Regions from separate parts of the Novosphingobium sp. 11B genome, predicted to be linked through region 2. Evidence: riboswitches for the same ligand, from Rfam matches in the RefSeq annotation. Region 2 holds a riboswitch; the other holds the start of a gene.

Region 1 (6,948 bases), on a different contig from region 2:
GGCCTCCGCCTCTTCGGCGGCGACGAAGGTTTCGACCGGCTGGTTCTGCTTCGCGGCGAACTCGCGCACTTCCTGGCTGATCTTCATCGAGCAGAACTTCGGCCCGCACATCGAGCAGAAATGCGCCGACTTCGCGCCCTCCGCAGGCAGCGTCTGGTCGTGGTACTGCTCCGCCGTGTCGGGATCGAGCGACAGGTTGAACTGGTCGCGCCAGCGGAACTCGAAACGGGCGCGAGACAGCGCATCGTCGCGGACTTTGGCCGCCGGGTGGCCCTTCGCCAGATCGGCGGCATGGGCGGCCAGCTTGTAAGTAACCACGCCGACTTTCACGTCGTCGCGGTCGGGCAGGCCGAGGTGCTCCTTGGGCGTCACGTAGCAGAGCATCGCCGTGCCGTACCAGCCGATCATCGCCGCACCGATGCCGCTGGTGATGTGGTCGTAGCCTGGAGCGATGTCGGTGACGAGCGGACCGAGGGTATAGAACGGCGCCTCGCCGCAGGCGGCCAGCTGCTTTTCCATGTTCTCCTTGACCTTGTGCATCGGCACATGGCCCGGCCCCTCGATCATGACCTGCACGTCCTGCTCCCAGGCGCGCTTCGTCAGTTCCCCCAGCGTGTAGAGTTCGGCGAACTGCGCCTCGTCGTTGGCATCCGCGATCGAACCGGGGCGCAGGCCGTCACCCAGCGAGTAGGCGACGTCGTAGGCCTTCATGATCTCGGTGATTTCGTCGAAGCGTTCGTAGAGGAACGATTCCTTGTGATGCGCCAGGCACCACTTGGCCATGATCGAGCCGCCGCGGCTGACGATGCCGGTGACGCGCTTCGCCGCCAGCGGCACGAAGGGCAGGCGAACCCCGGCGTGGATGGTGAAGTAATCGACGCCCTGCTCGGCCTGTTCGATCAGGGTGTCGCGGAAGACTTCCCAGGTCAGGTCCTCGGCAATGCCGCCGACTTTCTCCAGCGCCTGATAGATCGGCACGGTGCCGATCGGCACGGGGCTGTTGCGAATGATCCACTCGCGCGTGTCGTGGATGTTGCGCCCGGTCGAAAGGTCCATGACGGTGTCGGCGCCCCAGCGGATCGACCAGACCATCTTGTCGACCTCGTTCGCCACGTCCGACGCGACGGCAGAGTTGCCGATGTTGGCGTTGATCTTGACCAGGAAATTGCGCCCGATCGCCATCGGCTCGCTTTCGGGGTGATTGATGTTGGAGGGGATGATGGCGCGGCCGCGCGCGACTTCCTCGCGCACGAACTCGGGCGTCACGTAGTCCGGGATCGATGCGCCCCAACTTTCACCATCTCTGGCCTGCCCGTCGCGCACGTATTCCCTGAGCATGGCGCGGCCGAGGTTCTCGCGCTCCGCCACATATTCCATCTCCGGCGTGATGATGCCGCGCCGGGCATAGTGCATCTGGCTGACGTTCATGCCTGCCTTCGCGCGCAAGGGCCGCCTGACGACGTTGGGGAAGGCCGGAACCCCTGCCGAACGGTCAGGCCCCTTGAGGCCGTTGTCCTCGGGCTTCACCTCGCGCGCGGCGTAATCCTCCACGTCGCCGCGAGCGACGATCCATTCGCGGCGCTTGGGGGCGAGGCCCGCCGAAATGTCGATCGTGACATCGGGGTCGGTGTAGGGGCCGGAGGTGTCGTAGACCCGCACCGGGGCCTCGCCGCTGCCGGGTTCGAGGTGGATTTCGCGCATCGCCACACCCAGCGGGCCGACGTGGATCTTCCTCGATCCACGGATGGGGCCGGTGGTCACGCCGATCTCGAGCTTGGAATTGATGTCTGCCATGGATTGCCTCTCTTTTTCTCCATGGGACGAAAAAAGAGACGCATTGCGGGCGTTGAAACATGCTCAAACCCGACGCTCCACTTCCTCCGCCCGTACTAACGGGTTCAGGTTCGACGGGTCTTGTGGAGCATACCCACAACTCTCAGCCACTTGCTGGCTCCCCGGGGACGGCGCAGTGATAGACGCGCGTATCGGCGGGGTCTAGAGGCTTGAGCCCATGCCGATGCTCTATCGCCTCGACGCGCCCGCGCCGCATGTCGCACGCTCCTTCGGGGCCGAATCCGGCAATGACCCGTGGGACGGCGGCCACGTCGCGCCCGGGCAGTTCGCGCCGGTCATAACGGCTGGGCGAGAGGCGATCGCCGGGCCGAGGCCCCACTATCGCACCCCGCGCCGGATGATCCCGCGCCTCTGGGGCGTACCGCCGCCGCCCTCGGTGCACGAGCAGCGCGGCATCCTGACGGTGCGCAACCTCGACAGCCCGTTCTGGATCGGCAACTTGCGCAACAGCGAGTTCCGCTGCCTGGTCCCCGCCACGGCCTTCATGGAATGGGGCCGCCCCTCGCCCACGGATGGCAAGCGCCGCCAGTGCTGGTTCGCCTGCGCCGACCAACCGGTCTTCGCCATGGCGGCGGTATGGAAGGACAGCGAGATTCCCTCCTTCGCCCTCCTCGCCTGCGAAGCGAACGCGGCACTGAGAGCAGAGGGGCGAGAGACGATGCCGGTGATCCTCCCACCCGATCCGGCCGTGCAGGACACCTGGCTGCGCGGCGCCTGGGACCGCGCAAAGAGCCTCATCGCGCCTTATTCCTCGTCCCTCATGGCGATGCGCGTGGCGGGCTGAGCCCATCGCTATCCGAGACGCGACCAATCCCGTGCCACATGCTTGTTGCTCCTCCGATATCGATCAACTTTCTCGATCGCAGTAAGGGGATTGTAAAATGATCGAGCTGAACGACGCGGCAAAACTGGACCGACGAACCGCCTTGGGACTGGGCGCCACCGCGCTTGCCGCAGCCTCGCTTCCGGCGGCGGCCGCAACGCCGAAGAAGCGCCTGCTCGATCCCGCCAATGCAGCCGACGCCTCGCTGATCTATCGCAAGCTGCGCTATCGCACGGACGACGGCCTCGTCTTCTCGTGGATCAAAGGTCCGTACATGGCCGCGACGGGCGGCGACCTGATTCCGGTCTATGCGATCAACCTCGGATCGATCCAGCGCATCACGCACAAGACCGACGGCAGTTTCGAGCTGATCGACCTGGAGATCAGCTTCCGCGTCGATATCGACACCGGCCGTCGCCTCACCGACCTCCGCAACCCGATCACGGGAGAGACCGTGAAAGTCGGCGGTCGCGGTCCGATCCCCACGCGCGTGCGGGTTTCGGCGACCAACGAGATCGACATTCCCGACGTCCCGGGTACGCCCCGCTTCGAGCACGTCCACACCCCCGCCGTGCCCTTCACCTTGCGCACCGGCGAGATCGCGGTACGCGACCGCTCGCACGCCCGGGTGACCGCCCCCGACGGCTCGGTGTCCTATCTGAACGAAGTGAGCACCCTGTCCGCGCCGAGCGCGCTGGTGCTGGACCCGGCGGTCACCAACGTCGACACGCGAGTGCAGTCCAATGACGTGCGCAGCTGGCCAGAATGGCTGCGGATGGGAGATCGCCCCGGTACGCTCAATCTGTTCGGCAACGGCGGCAAGGTGAAGCGCTTCGAGGACCTTCCGGCGGACTGGCACGCCATGCTCGAGACGTATTATCCGCAGATCGCCAAGGACCCCGTCGCCGCTCTCGACAAGGCGGGGTAACAGGGCACGCCTTGTCTCAGGCAAGGAAGGTGGCCATCTGCGGTAGATGGCCTCCGCGACCCTCGACGCCCTCCTCGGCGAAATCCGCGCCTGCCGCCTGTGCGAGACGGCGCTGGGCTTCGAGCCGCGCCCGTTCGTCGCGGCCAGCCCCTCCGCGCGCCTGCTCATCATCGGGCAGGCGCCGGGCAGCAAGGTCCATGCCAGCGGCATAGGCTGGGACGACGACAGCGGCGACCGGCTGCGCGGCTGGCTGGGGCTCGACAAGGCCATGTTCTACGACACCGCGAAAGTCGCGCAGATGCCCTCCGGCTTCTGCTATCCGGGCAAGGCGAGCGGCGGCGACAAGCCCCCTCGCCCCGAATGCGCCCCGCGCTGGCACGCGCCGCTACTGGCCGAACTGCCGCAGCGGCGCCTGACCCTGCTGGTGGGGCAGTACGCCCAGAAACGCTACCTGCCGCGCGGCTTCGCGCCCAACCTCACCGAAACGGTGCGACGGTGGCGCGAGGCACCGGAAGGACTGTTCCCCCTTCCGCATCCGGCGTGGCGCAGCCGGCTGTGGATGGCGAAGCACCCGTGGTTCGAAGCGGAAGTGCTGCCTGACTTGCGCCGAAAGGTGATCGAAGCCGTCGAAGGCTCCCCGCATCAGAACGTATAGGCCACGCCCGCGCCCAGGACCCACTGGTTCGCACTGCCCCGCAGCGAGGTGAACGGCGTGTCCTTGCCGTCGTTCAGCATGCGCGAATAGTTCGCCACTCCGAACACCGAAAGCCCACCGTCGCGCACGTCGCCGGAGAGGTCATAAGCCATCAGCAGCGAGGTGTTGACGCTGTCCCAGCCGCCCTTGGCATTGTAGACCGGCAGCCCGCTCGCAAGGCTTTGCCCCGGATTCACCGAGTAATAGTAGCGCGCGAACTTGTCATCGACACGGCGGGCGCTGACCGCCAGCACCGTGACGACCGCCGGGCTCAGGGGCGTCGTGTAGCTGATCGCGGGGGACCAGACCATGCCCTTGTAGGCGCCGTTCACGTCCCACTTCACGTCGCTCGACAGCGTGAGCGTATCGTAGTCGTGCAGCACGCGGTACTTGGTCACGCCCGCGCTGACGCCGACCTCGATCGCCGGATCGAGCTTGCCTGCCGCCCGCACGACCTCGTCCCGCACGCGCCGGTTGCGATTGAACGAGGCCGTGACGACCGGCCCCAGCGAAAAGCCGATGCCCGAATCCTTGTCGTCGGGAATGAAGTCCAGCGCCACGCCCGCAACGCGCGGATTGATGTCCACGCCCTTGAAATGGCCGCGCACCAGCGGCACCGGCGAGAGGATGTAGTCATCCGAGCCACGATAGCTGGGCACATAGACGGCGCCGACACCGACCGTCAGGTAATCACCGTCGAGAACGTTCTCGGTCGGCTGTTGCTGCGGCGCCTCCTGCGCGATGGCGGGCATCGAAAGAAGGGCGGCAGATGCCGTGCAAATCCGTAAGACAAGGCGTGAATTCATGACGGTCCCCTGAAGATCTTGAGAGACCAACGCTTTGCGGGACCTAACAGTTGCCTCGCTTGGCTTTCAAGCCGACGACTGCCAGTCACGCACCGCCTCGATCGGGTGCACCAGCATCAGGACGTTGAGGGTCAGGTTGTCCCGAATCATGAACAGCGTGAACGTCTCGAACACCAGCGCCAGAGCTACGCTGGCTCGGGCCGGGAGGCGCGCGGCGACAATGAAACCCAGCGCCATCCACCCCACGTCGCTCAGCGAGTTGAGCACGCTGTCGCCGCTGTAACCGTAGCTGATAGTGACTGAACGGTAGCGATCGATGATCAGGGGCGAGTTCTCCAGCAGTTCCCAGCCTCCCTCGAACGCCACCGCCAGCGGCAAGGCCCAGCGCGGCGACAGGACGCGGCCCAGCGCAGTCCACCGCCAGAGCGCGCGCGCGATTCCGTAGAAGATGAACCCATGGATGACGTGGCTGAAACTGTACCAGTCAGCGACCTGCTGGCTGTTCTGGTCCGACTGCACGTCCCCCGCCCAGAACCGGACGACGCCGCATGGACAGATCACCGGACGCCCCATGGCAAGCTCGACCGCCAGCAGCGCAAGGCCAAGAGCAAGCGCCAGCCACACCGCCGGACGATGCGGCAGCAGGGGCGAGCGTCCCGCGAGGTTCAGGATGCCGCGGCACCTTCGGGCAGCGTCTCGTTCCCGTCGCCGAGGCGGCGCTGCATGAGGAACACGTCGATCCACTGACCGTGCTTCCAGCCCGCCGCCGTCAGCGTACCGACCGGCAGGAACCCCGCCCGCGCGTGGAGCACGACCGAGGCCGGTTCCGAGGCCGCGATCACCGCAAAAGCCTGCCGGAAACCGCGCTTCTCGCACTCGGTGAGCAGTTCCTGAAGCAGCGCGCTGCCGATCCCGCGGTTCAGGCTGTCCTGGCACACGTAGATCGTCGTCTCGACGCTGTAGCGATAGCCCGCACGCGGGCCGTAGCGCTGGGCAAAGCCGAAGCCGAGCACCTTGCCGTCATCGTCGCGCATGACGAGGAAGGGATAGCCGCCCTTGATAAGCTCACAGATCCGCCGTTCCGATTCCGCCTCGTCAGGTGGCTCGGTCTCGAACGTCGCGGTGCTTTCCAGCACGTAGTGCGCGTAAATCTCGGCTATTGCGGCCGCATCCCCCGACGCGGCGTCGCAAACTGTCAGTTGCCCTGTCATCGTCACGAACATGCAGTAAAGCGAGGGGTCTGCCAAGTTGCAGCAATCGTTCGCAGTGCCTAAACAACGCCGCGATGCAGCAAAAATCGGCCGATCCGGCGTTCTGTGACCTCGCGATACTCGGCGGCGGCCTTGCCGGCGGGCTGATCGCGCTTGCCTTCGCGGCGCGGCGACCGGACCTTCGTGTGGCGATATTCGAGCGTGATCAACGACTTGGCGGGGAACACGTCTGGTCCTTCTTCGCCAGCGACCTGCCCGAAGGCGGCGAGGCGCTGCTGGACCCCATCGTCGTTGCCCGTTGGGACGATTACGAGGTGCGTTTTCCCGGCACCAGGCGGCACCTAACGACACCCTACCGGAGCGCAACGGGCACAAAGCTCGACGCGGCGGTGCGCGCAGCGCTGCCCGCCGACGCCATCGTCACCGGCTTCGAAGTCGAGCACGCCGACGCCACCAGCGTCACCCTGTCCGATGGTCGCCGCTTCGCCACCGGGGCGGTGATCGACGCGCGGGGGAGCCGGGGCCTGCCGCACATGGCAGGCGGCTGGCAGAAGTTCGTCGGGCTGTCGCTGCGCCTCGCTTCGCCGCATGGGCTGGCGCGGCCGGTGGTGATGGATGCCACCGTCGCGCAG
Region 2 (6,948 bases):
GCGCTGCTGGCGATCCCGCCGGAGGTTACCGCCGGCGTGGCTGCGAACCTGCAGGCGGCCGTCACGGCGGCCTGGAGCCAGTCGCAGATCGCGCGCCTCTCGGTGCCGATCGGGATCGTCTCGGGCATCGTCGGGGGGAGCGCGTACAACCGGTTCCATAATTTCCGCGCGCCTGAATATCTGGCGTTCTTCGGCGGGCGGCGCTTCGTGCCGATCGTCAGCGGGACCGTGGGTGTCGTCATCGCCGGGATCGTAGGCGCGGCGTTCCCCGCCGTGAACAGCGGCATCGACGGGATAAGCCGTCTTGCGCTGGCCAGCGGCGAGTGGGGCCTCTTCGTTTACGGCCTGCTCAACCGCCTGCTGCTGGTCACGGGCCTGCACCACATCATCAACAATGTCGCGTGGTTCGTGCTGGGCGATTATCACGGCACGACCGGCGACCTGCGGCGCTTCTTCGCGGGCGACCCGGACGCGGGCGCATTCATGACGGGCTTCTTCCCGGTCATGATGTTCGGCCTGCCCGCGGCCTGCCTCGCGATGTACCGCTCGGCCCTGCCGGAGCGGCGCAAGGCGACCGGAGGCATGCTGCTGAGCCTGGCTGCGACCTCGTTCCTGACCGGGGTGACCGAGCCGATCGAGTTCAGTTTCATGTTTCTCGCGCCCGTGCTCTTCGTGGTCCATGCGGTGCTGACGGGCGTGTCGATGGCGTTGATGTCGGCGCTGGACGTCCATCTCGGCTTCGGGTTTTCCGCGGGGCTGTTCGATTACGTGCTCAACTTCGGCAAGGCGCAGAAGCCTCTGCTGCTGTTGCCGGTCGGCCTGGCCTACTTCGCGGTCTATTACGGAGTGTTTCGCTGGGTAATCCTGCGTTTCGACCTCAAGACCCCGGGCCGAGAAGCAGTCGCAGGCATGGCCGAGCGGCGCGAGCGTCCCGCCGGGGAGCGGGGGCTGGCTTTCCTCGACGCGCTTGGCGGCATGGAAAACCTGCGCGAGATCGGGGCATGCACCACGCGCCTTCGCCTTGTCGTTGCGGAGCAGGGCTTAATCGATGAGGCGGAACTGCGGGCGCTGGGCGCCAAGGGCATCATCCGGCCTTCGGCGTATGGCCTGCAGGTTGTGCTCGGCCCGATCGCGGACGCGGTGGCGGACGAGATCCGCGCTGCGGCACACGGCGGGGCAAGGGCTCCTGCTGCCGCCGCGCCTTCGCCGAAAGTCGAGGCGGATGGGACCGAGGCGTTCGATCCTGCCCGACTGCCTGCGGATGTACGCAAGGCAATCGGACCCGACGCGGCGATATGGGCCACGCACGGGCGTCTTCTCGTAGATGCCTCCGCGAAACCGGACTTTGAAGCGCTGGCAGGCCATGGGCTGCGGTGCGGCGCGTTGGTGGGCACGCGCTGGCATCTCCTGTTCGAGCCCGCCGCAGTGGAGCGCTGGCGCTCGCCGAGCTGAGGCGAGGACGGCAGGGCAAGTATTTTCGATACCAATGCGATACTAATGATATTGGTGTTGTCCCGATCCCTTTCCCGGCGTATCGCCGGGACATAGAGGAGAACTATGGCAGCCGTGGACAAGATCGGCCCGCTTCGCGACAGCGAGACCGGCCCCCGCTACATGCGCCTCCAGCGGCTCATCCGTGACGCTATCGAAAAGCACCGGATCGCGGTGGGGGCGGCCCTGCCGACCGAGCGCGAACTGGTGGAGGAATACGGCGTCTCGCGCGTCACCGTCCGCAAGGCGGTCGATGGTCTGGTGGACGAAGGCATGCTCGAGCGGCGGCAGGGTGCGGGCACCTTCGTCGCCGCGCCGCGCGCATCCGATCAGGGCCAACGCGTGGAAAAGAGCTTCTCCATCATGACCTCCTTTTCCGAGGACATGGCCGCGCGCGGCCGAAAGCCGACCAACGTGTGGATCGACCGCTCCGAAGGCGTGGTGACGCCGGACGAGGCGATGCTGCTCGGTCTGTCGCCGGGCTCGCGAATCCTGCGCTTCAACCGCATCCGCTGCGCCGACGGCGAGACGATGGCGATCGAACATGCCGTCGTCCCGGGCTGGGCGCTGCCCTCGCCCGAGGTGGTCGGGGATTCGCTCTATGCCGCCCTCGATGCGGAGGGTCACCGGCCGGTGCGCGCGCTGCAGCGGCTGCGCTCGGTGGGTTTCAGCCCGGAACATGCCGCAATGCTCGGTATCTCGGCCGGCGATCCGTGCCTTGCCATCGAGCGCCGCGCGTTCCTGCCCGATGGCCGTCTGGTCGAGGCGACCAACTGTTACTACCGGGGCGATGCTTATGACCTCGTCGTCGAACAGGGCGATTACTGACCCGAACCTGTAATAATATCGCTTCCCACTTCGCATCGAAGCGCCTAAGGCGCGCTCCATCCCCGGGGGGCCGCTCATGCGCGGCTGAGAGGTGGTCAGCAGACCACGACCCGCTGAACCTGATCCGGTTGACACCGGCGTAGGGAGGGCTGGCGGCAGGTCCGTTATCCCTCCGAGTGGAGTGGACGCGAGACTATGACGGGCAATTTTTCGTATCTTTGTGGCGCGGCGCTGGCATTCCCGGCCCTATTTACGGCGGCGTTCGCGGCGGCTCCGGCGCTGGCTGACGAGGCCGATGCCTCGCCGATCCAGGTCATCGGTCATGCCGACCCCGAGGGCCTGCTGCCCGACCAGACCGAACCCAAGGCGGTCAGCGCGATCTCGTCCGAGTTCATCGTCAAGCAGGCACCGACGTTCAACGCCTTCCAGCTGGTGAACCTGCTGCCCGGCGCCAATGTATCGATGAGCGACCCTTACGGGCTCTCGGCCAGTTCCAGCCTGACACTGCGCGGGCTGGGGCAGGACCAGATCGGCGTGCTGATGGAAGGGGCGCCGCAGAACGACATCGGCTATTACAACGCCTATCCCTCGCAGTTCGCCGATGCCGAGAACGTGCGTCAGGTCAGGCTCGTGCAGGGCGGAGCGGACATCGACGCGCCGGTCGTCGCGGCGGCGGGAGGTCTGCTGTCGCTGACGCTGGACGATCCCAAGGAGCGGATGGGCGGGCTGGTCAACCTGTCGGTCGGTTCGTTCGACGAACGGCGCGTTTTCGCGCGCTTCGATACTGGCGAGATCGGCAATACCGGGCTCAAGGCCTTCGTGTCGTACTCCAACAACCGCGCCGACAACTGGCGGGGGCCGGGCTTCGACAAGCGCCAGCATATCGACGCCAAGTTGCTCGCTGAATGGGGTGAGGGCAACCGGGCCAGTCTGGCCCTGTCGTTCAACGAGGCCGAGACTACGGGCTATCCGGCGCCGACGCTGGCCGACTGGCGCGCTTACGGTCGCGGTTTCAATTACAGCGCGAAGTATACCGAGGGCGATACCGGGTACTGGCGCCTTTACCGCGCGCCGTTCCGTAACCTCTACGCCTCCGCGCCGGTGCATCTGAACTTCGGCAGCGGCCTGACGCTCGACAGCACCACGTATCTCCAGTTCGGCTACGGCAATGCGCCTTACGGGACGCAGTTGACCACGACCGGCAATTACCTCGGCACCGAGGAGCTGACGCAGCCGGTGGAACTGCCGGGCGCCGTGGACGGCCTCGCCACGGTGATGGGGAACTGGACCGGCAAGCAGATGCGGACCGGCAACGTCAGCAAGCTGACGCTGGAGGCCGGCGCGCACACGATCACGGCGGGGCTCTGGTTCGACTACGGCACGGACCGCGTGCAGCAGACCTACACCTCGATCGGTGCGGACGGGCAACCCTTCGACAAGTGGGGTTATCCGAGCAAGGCTATCCGCACTGCGGACGGCCGCCTGCTCGCTTACGAGAACGCGCGTACGGTCACGGTGACCAAGGGCTTCTTCGTCGCCGACAGCGTGACCGTCACGCCGCGCCTGACCGTCGATGTGGGCTTCAAGGGCGTGGATTTGCTGCGCAATGGCCGCAACCATCTGCCGGGGCCGCAGGACAAGGTGCATACCGACAGCTTCGCGGCGCTCCCGCGCGCGTCGGTGCACTACAAGCTGGACGAGCGGCAGCAGCTGTTCGCCAACGTGACCACGAACTTCCGCACGCCTAACGAGTTCGCGCTCTACAACAGCTACTACGGCGGCGAGGTGGTGCAGCAGGGGACTTCGAACCTCAAGAACGAGTACTCGGTTTCCGAGGAACTGGGCTATCGCTATATCGGGCCGAGCCTGTCGTTCTCGCTGACCGCGTTCCATTATCACTTCCGCAACCGGCAGGTGGCGACGGTGATCAATAGCGGCGGGGCGCTGGTCAATTCTACGGTCAATGGCGGCAGTCAGACCAGCTACGGCCTCGATGCCGAGATCGACTATCGCCCGGCCAAGGGCGTGAGCATCTACGCCTCGGGCGAATATCTGCACACGCGGCAGGACGACGACCTGGCCATCGGCGGCGACTATCTGCCGACGAAGGGCAAGCGCGCGGTTTCGAGCCCCGAGTTCCAGTTTGCCGTGGGCAGCACCTATGACGACGGGCGCCTGTTCGGCAGCACCGCGCTCAAGTACGTTGGGCGGCAATATTCGTCGTTCATGAACGACGAGAGCATCAAGGGCTATGCGACGCTCGACCTAGCGATCGGTGTGCATCTGGCCGGGCTGATCGATGCGCAGCGCATGGACTTGCGGGTCAACGCGATAAACGTGACCAATCCGCGCGTGCTTTCGGGCGTGTACTCGGTCAGCAGCAACACGCAGGACACGGTGGGTCGGGGCGGCACGGTGATCTCCGGCTCTGCACCCGCCTATTACATCGGCGGCGGCCGGGCGGTGGTGGCGACGCTGTCGCGCGCGTTCTGACATGAGCGGCGCGGTGTCTCGGGCGGACCATCTCGTGCACGGGATGGGTACGGAGCTTGAGGCGCCCGTCTGGCCCGCGATAACGGAGGCCGAGGCGGAAGGCGTTCTCGCGCACTTCCCGAAAGTCGGGCGACTGGAAGCGCTGCGCTGGCATTCCCCTCGTCCGTTCTCGGCCGCGACGCTGGTGGAAGCGGGCGGGGAAACGCTGTTCCTCAAGCGCCACCACCGCGCGGTGCGCTCCCCCGCCGCGCTGGGCGAGGAGCACGCCTTCATGGCACATCTGCGGGCGAAAGGGCTGAGCGTGCCCGATGTCATGGTGACGTCGGACGGCGGCGGAGCGGTGGCGCAGGGGGAATGGACGTACGAACTCCATCGCCGGGTGCCGGGCATCGATCTCTACCGCGAGCGGCAGTCGTGGACGCCCTTCCTCTCGCATGATCATGCTTTCGAGGCTGGCGTCGCGCTGGCCCGGCTGCATGCGGCTTCGCGTGATTTCGCAGCCGAGGCGCGAGAGGATCGTCCGCTGGTCGCCAGCTTCACCATCGTGCCTTCGTCCAACCCGCTCGCGGCGGCCGAGGCTTATTTGGCAGCACGGCCGGCTCTCGACGCCTACCTCGATGGCAAGTCATGGCGCCGTGAACTGGCTCGACTGTTCGATGCGCTGGGCGAGGGAATTGTGGACCGGATCAAGGGTCGGCCTACCCTATGGACGCACAACGACTGGCACCCTTCCAACCTCTTATGGTCCGTTAGGGGCAATGTGAGTGCCGTTATAGATTTCGGTCTGGCGACCCGTACTTGCGCTATCCACGACCTCGCCACGGCGATCGAGCGAACGGCCATTCCCTGGCTGGAAATCGGCGGAAATGCGGGCGATCCGCAGGCGGCTCGGGCATTGATCGCGGGCTACCGGACGGTCCTCCCGCTGACCGGTGCGGATGTTCATACGATCGCCTATCTGCTGCCGCTGGTGCATGTCGAATTCGCCCTGTCGGAAGTCGATTATTTCGCAGGAATCCTCGCCGATCGCGGTCAGGCCGATCTTGCGTGGCAGGACTATCTCATCGGCCATGCGGAGTGGTTCCTGTCCCCGCCGGGACGCGATTTCCTGAGCCAGCTGGAGCGTGCAGCCTGATGTCGATACTGGAGATCGTCGCCGTCGTCGTCAGCTTCCTCGGCATCTGGCTCACTGCCCGCCGTTGGTTGCTGTGCTGGCCGGTCAACCTGTTGGCCTGCGCCTTGTATTTCAAGGTTTTCCTCGACGTGCGCCTTTATTCCGACATGGTGCTGCAGGCGCTGTTCGGCGCGGCCATCCTCTATGGCTGGGCTGCATGGACACGGGGCAAGGCGGATAGCGGAGACATCGTCGTCAAGCCGCTGTCACCCTTGGGCGCTGCGGCGGGTCTCGGCGCCGGGGCGGTCGGTGCCGCTGCCATAGGCTGGCTCGCCAGTCGCTACACGGACGCCGCCTTGCCGTGGATGGACGCGGGGCTGAGCAGCTTCAGCCTCGTCGCCCAGTACTGGACGGCGCGGCGGCAGTCGGCCAGCTGGCTGCTGTGGATCGCGGTGGACGTGCTCTACGTCGGCATGTTCGCGTTCAAGGACTTGTGGCTGACGGCGGGGCTCTACGCCGCGATGGTCGCTCTTGCCGTGCTCGGCTACCGGCGCTGGCGGGCAGCGGCGGCACGGCAAGGGCGAGCCGCAGCCTGATAGGCACGCCGTCACCGCCTTGGGCTCGAGATAGGTGCGAAACCTTCTAGCCTAACTTGCGGCCCCAGCTAGGTCGTCCGCGTTCGAACAGGCGCCGCTCTGTCGGGAGCGCTCACGGCCGAAATCACGGTGGCGCATACGAGGTCGCCGATGACGTTGAGGGTCGTGCGGCACATGTCGAGGAAGCGATCGACGCCGATGATGAGGCCGATGCCTTCGGGCGGCACCCCGACGCTGCCCAGGATCAGGGCGACCACGGGAAGCGATCCTGCAGGAACGCCCGCAGTTCCGATCCCGGCCAGGATGCAGATGACCATCACGTAAAGCTGCTGCCCCAGGCTCAGGTCCACGCCAAAGAACTGTGCGAGGAACAGCACGGTCACGCCCTCGAACATGGCGGTGCCGTTCTGGTTGGCGGTAGCCCCG

The links. A riboswitch is a leader RNA that binds a small molecule or an ion and turns the genes downstream of it on or off. The one in region 2 is predicted to bind thiamine pyrophosphate.
Region 1: it holds a riboswitch for thiamine pyrophosphate, as region 2 does, so the genes downstream of both, thiC (phosphomethylpyrimidine synthase ThiC) here and ACYPYD_RS05800 (TonB-dependent receptor) in region 2, are expected to answer to the same signal.

Annotation. Positions count from the first base shown of each region.
Region 1 covers NZ_BAAILP010000224.1:3,099-10,046, forward strand. Annotated here, with positions in the region: partial or broken gene thiC (phosphomethylpyrimidine synthase ThiC) at 1-1,794, opposite strand, end outside; TPP riboswitch at 1,858-1,968, opposite strand; gene ACYPYD_RS20155 (SOS response-associated peptidase family protein) at 2,012-2,638, shown strand; gene ACYPYD_RS20160 (DUF1838 family protein) at 2,736-3,605, shown strand; gene ACYPYD_RS20165 (uracil-DNA glycosylase family protein) at 3,652-4,260, shown strand; gene ACYPYD_RS20170 (MipA/OmpV family protein) at 4,248-5,051, opposite strand; gene ACYPYD_RS20175 (DUF2585 family protein) at 5,172-5,729, opposite strand; gene ACYPYD_RS20180 (GNAT family N-acetyltransferase) at 5,771-6,316, opposite strand; gene crtY (lycopene beta-cyclase CrtY) at 6,391-6,948, shown strand, end outside.
Region 2 covers NZ_BAAILP010000064.1:18,726-25,673, reverse strand. Annotated here, with positions in the region: gene nagE (N-acetylglucosamine-specific PTS transporter subunit IIBC) at 1-1,452, shown strand, start outside; gene ACYPYD_RS05805 (GntR family transcriptional regulator) at 1,558-2,319, shown strand; TPP riboswitch at 2,373-2,482, shown strand; gene ACYPYD_RS05800 (TonB-dependent receptor) at 2,515-4,812, shown strand; gene ACYPYD_RS05795 (phosphotransferase enzyme family protein) at 4,856-5,947, shown strand; gene pnuC (nicotinamide riboside transporter PnuC) at 5,947-6,522, shown strand; gene ACYPYD_RS05785 (dicarboxylate/amino acid:cation symporter) at 6,591-6,948, opposite strand, start outside.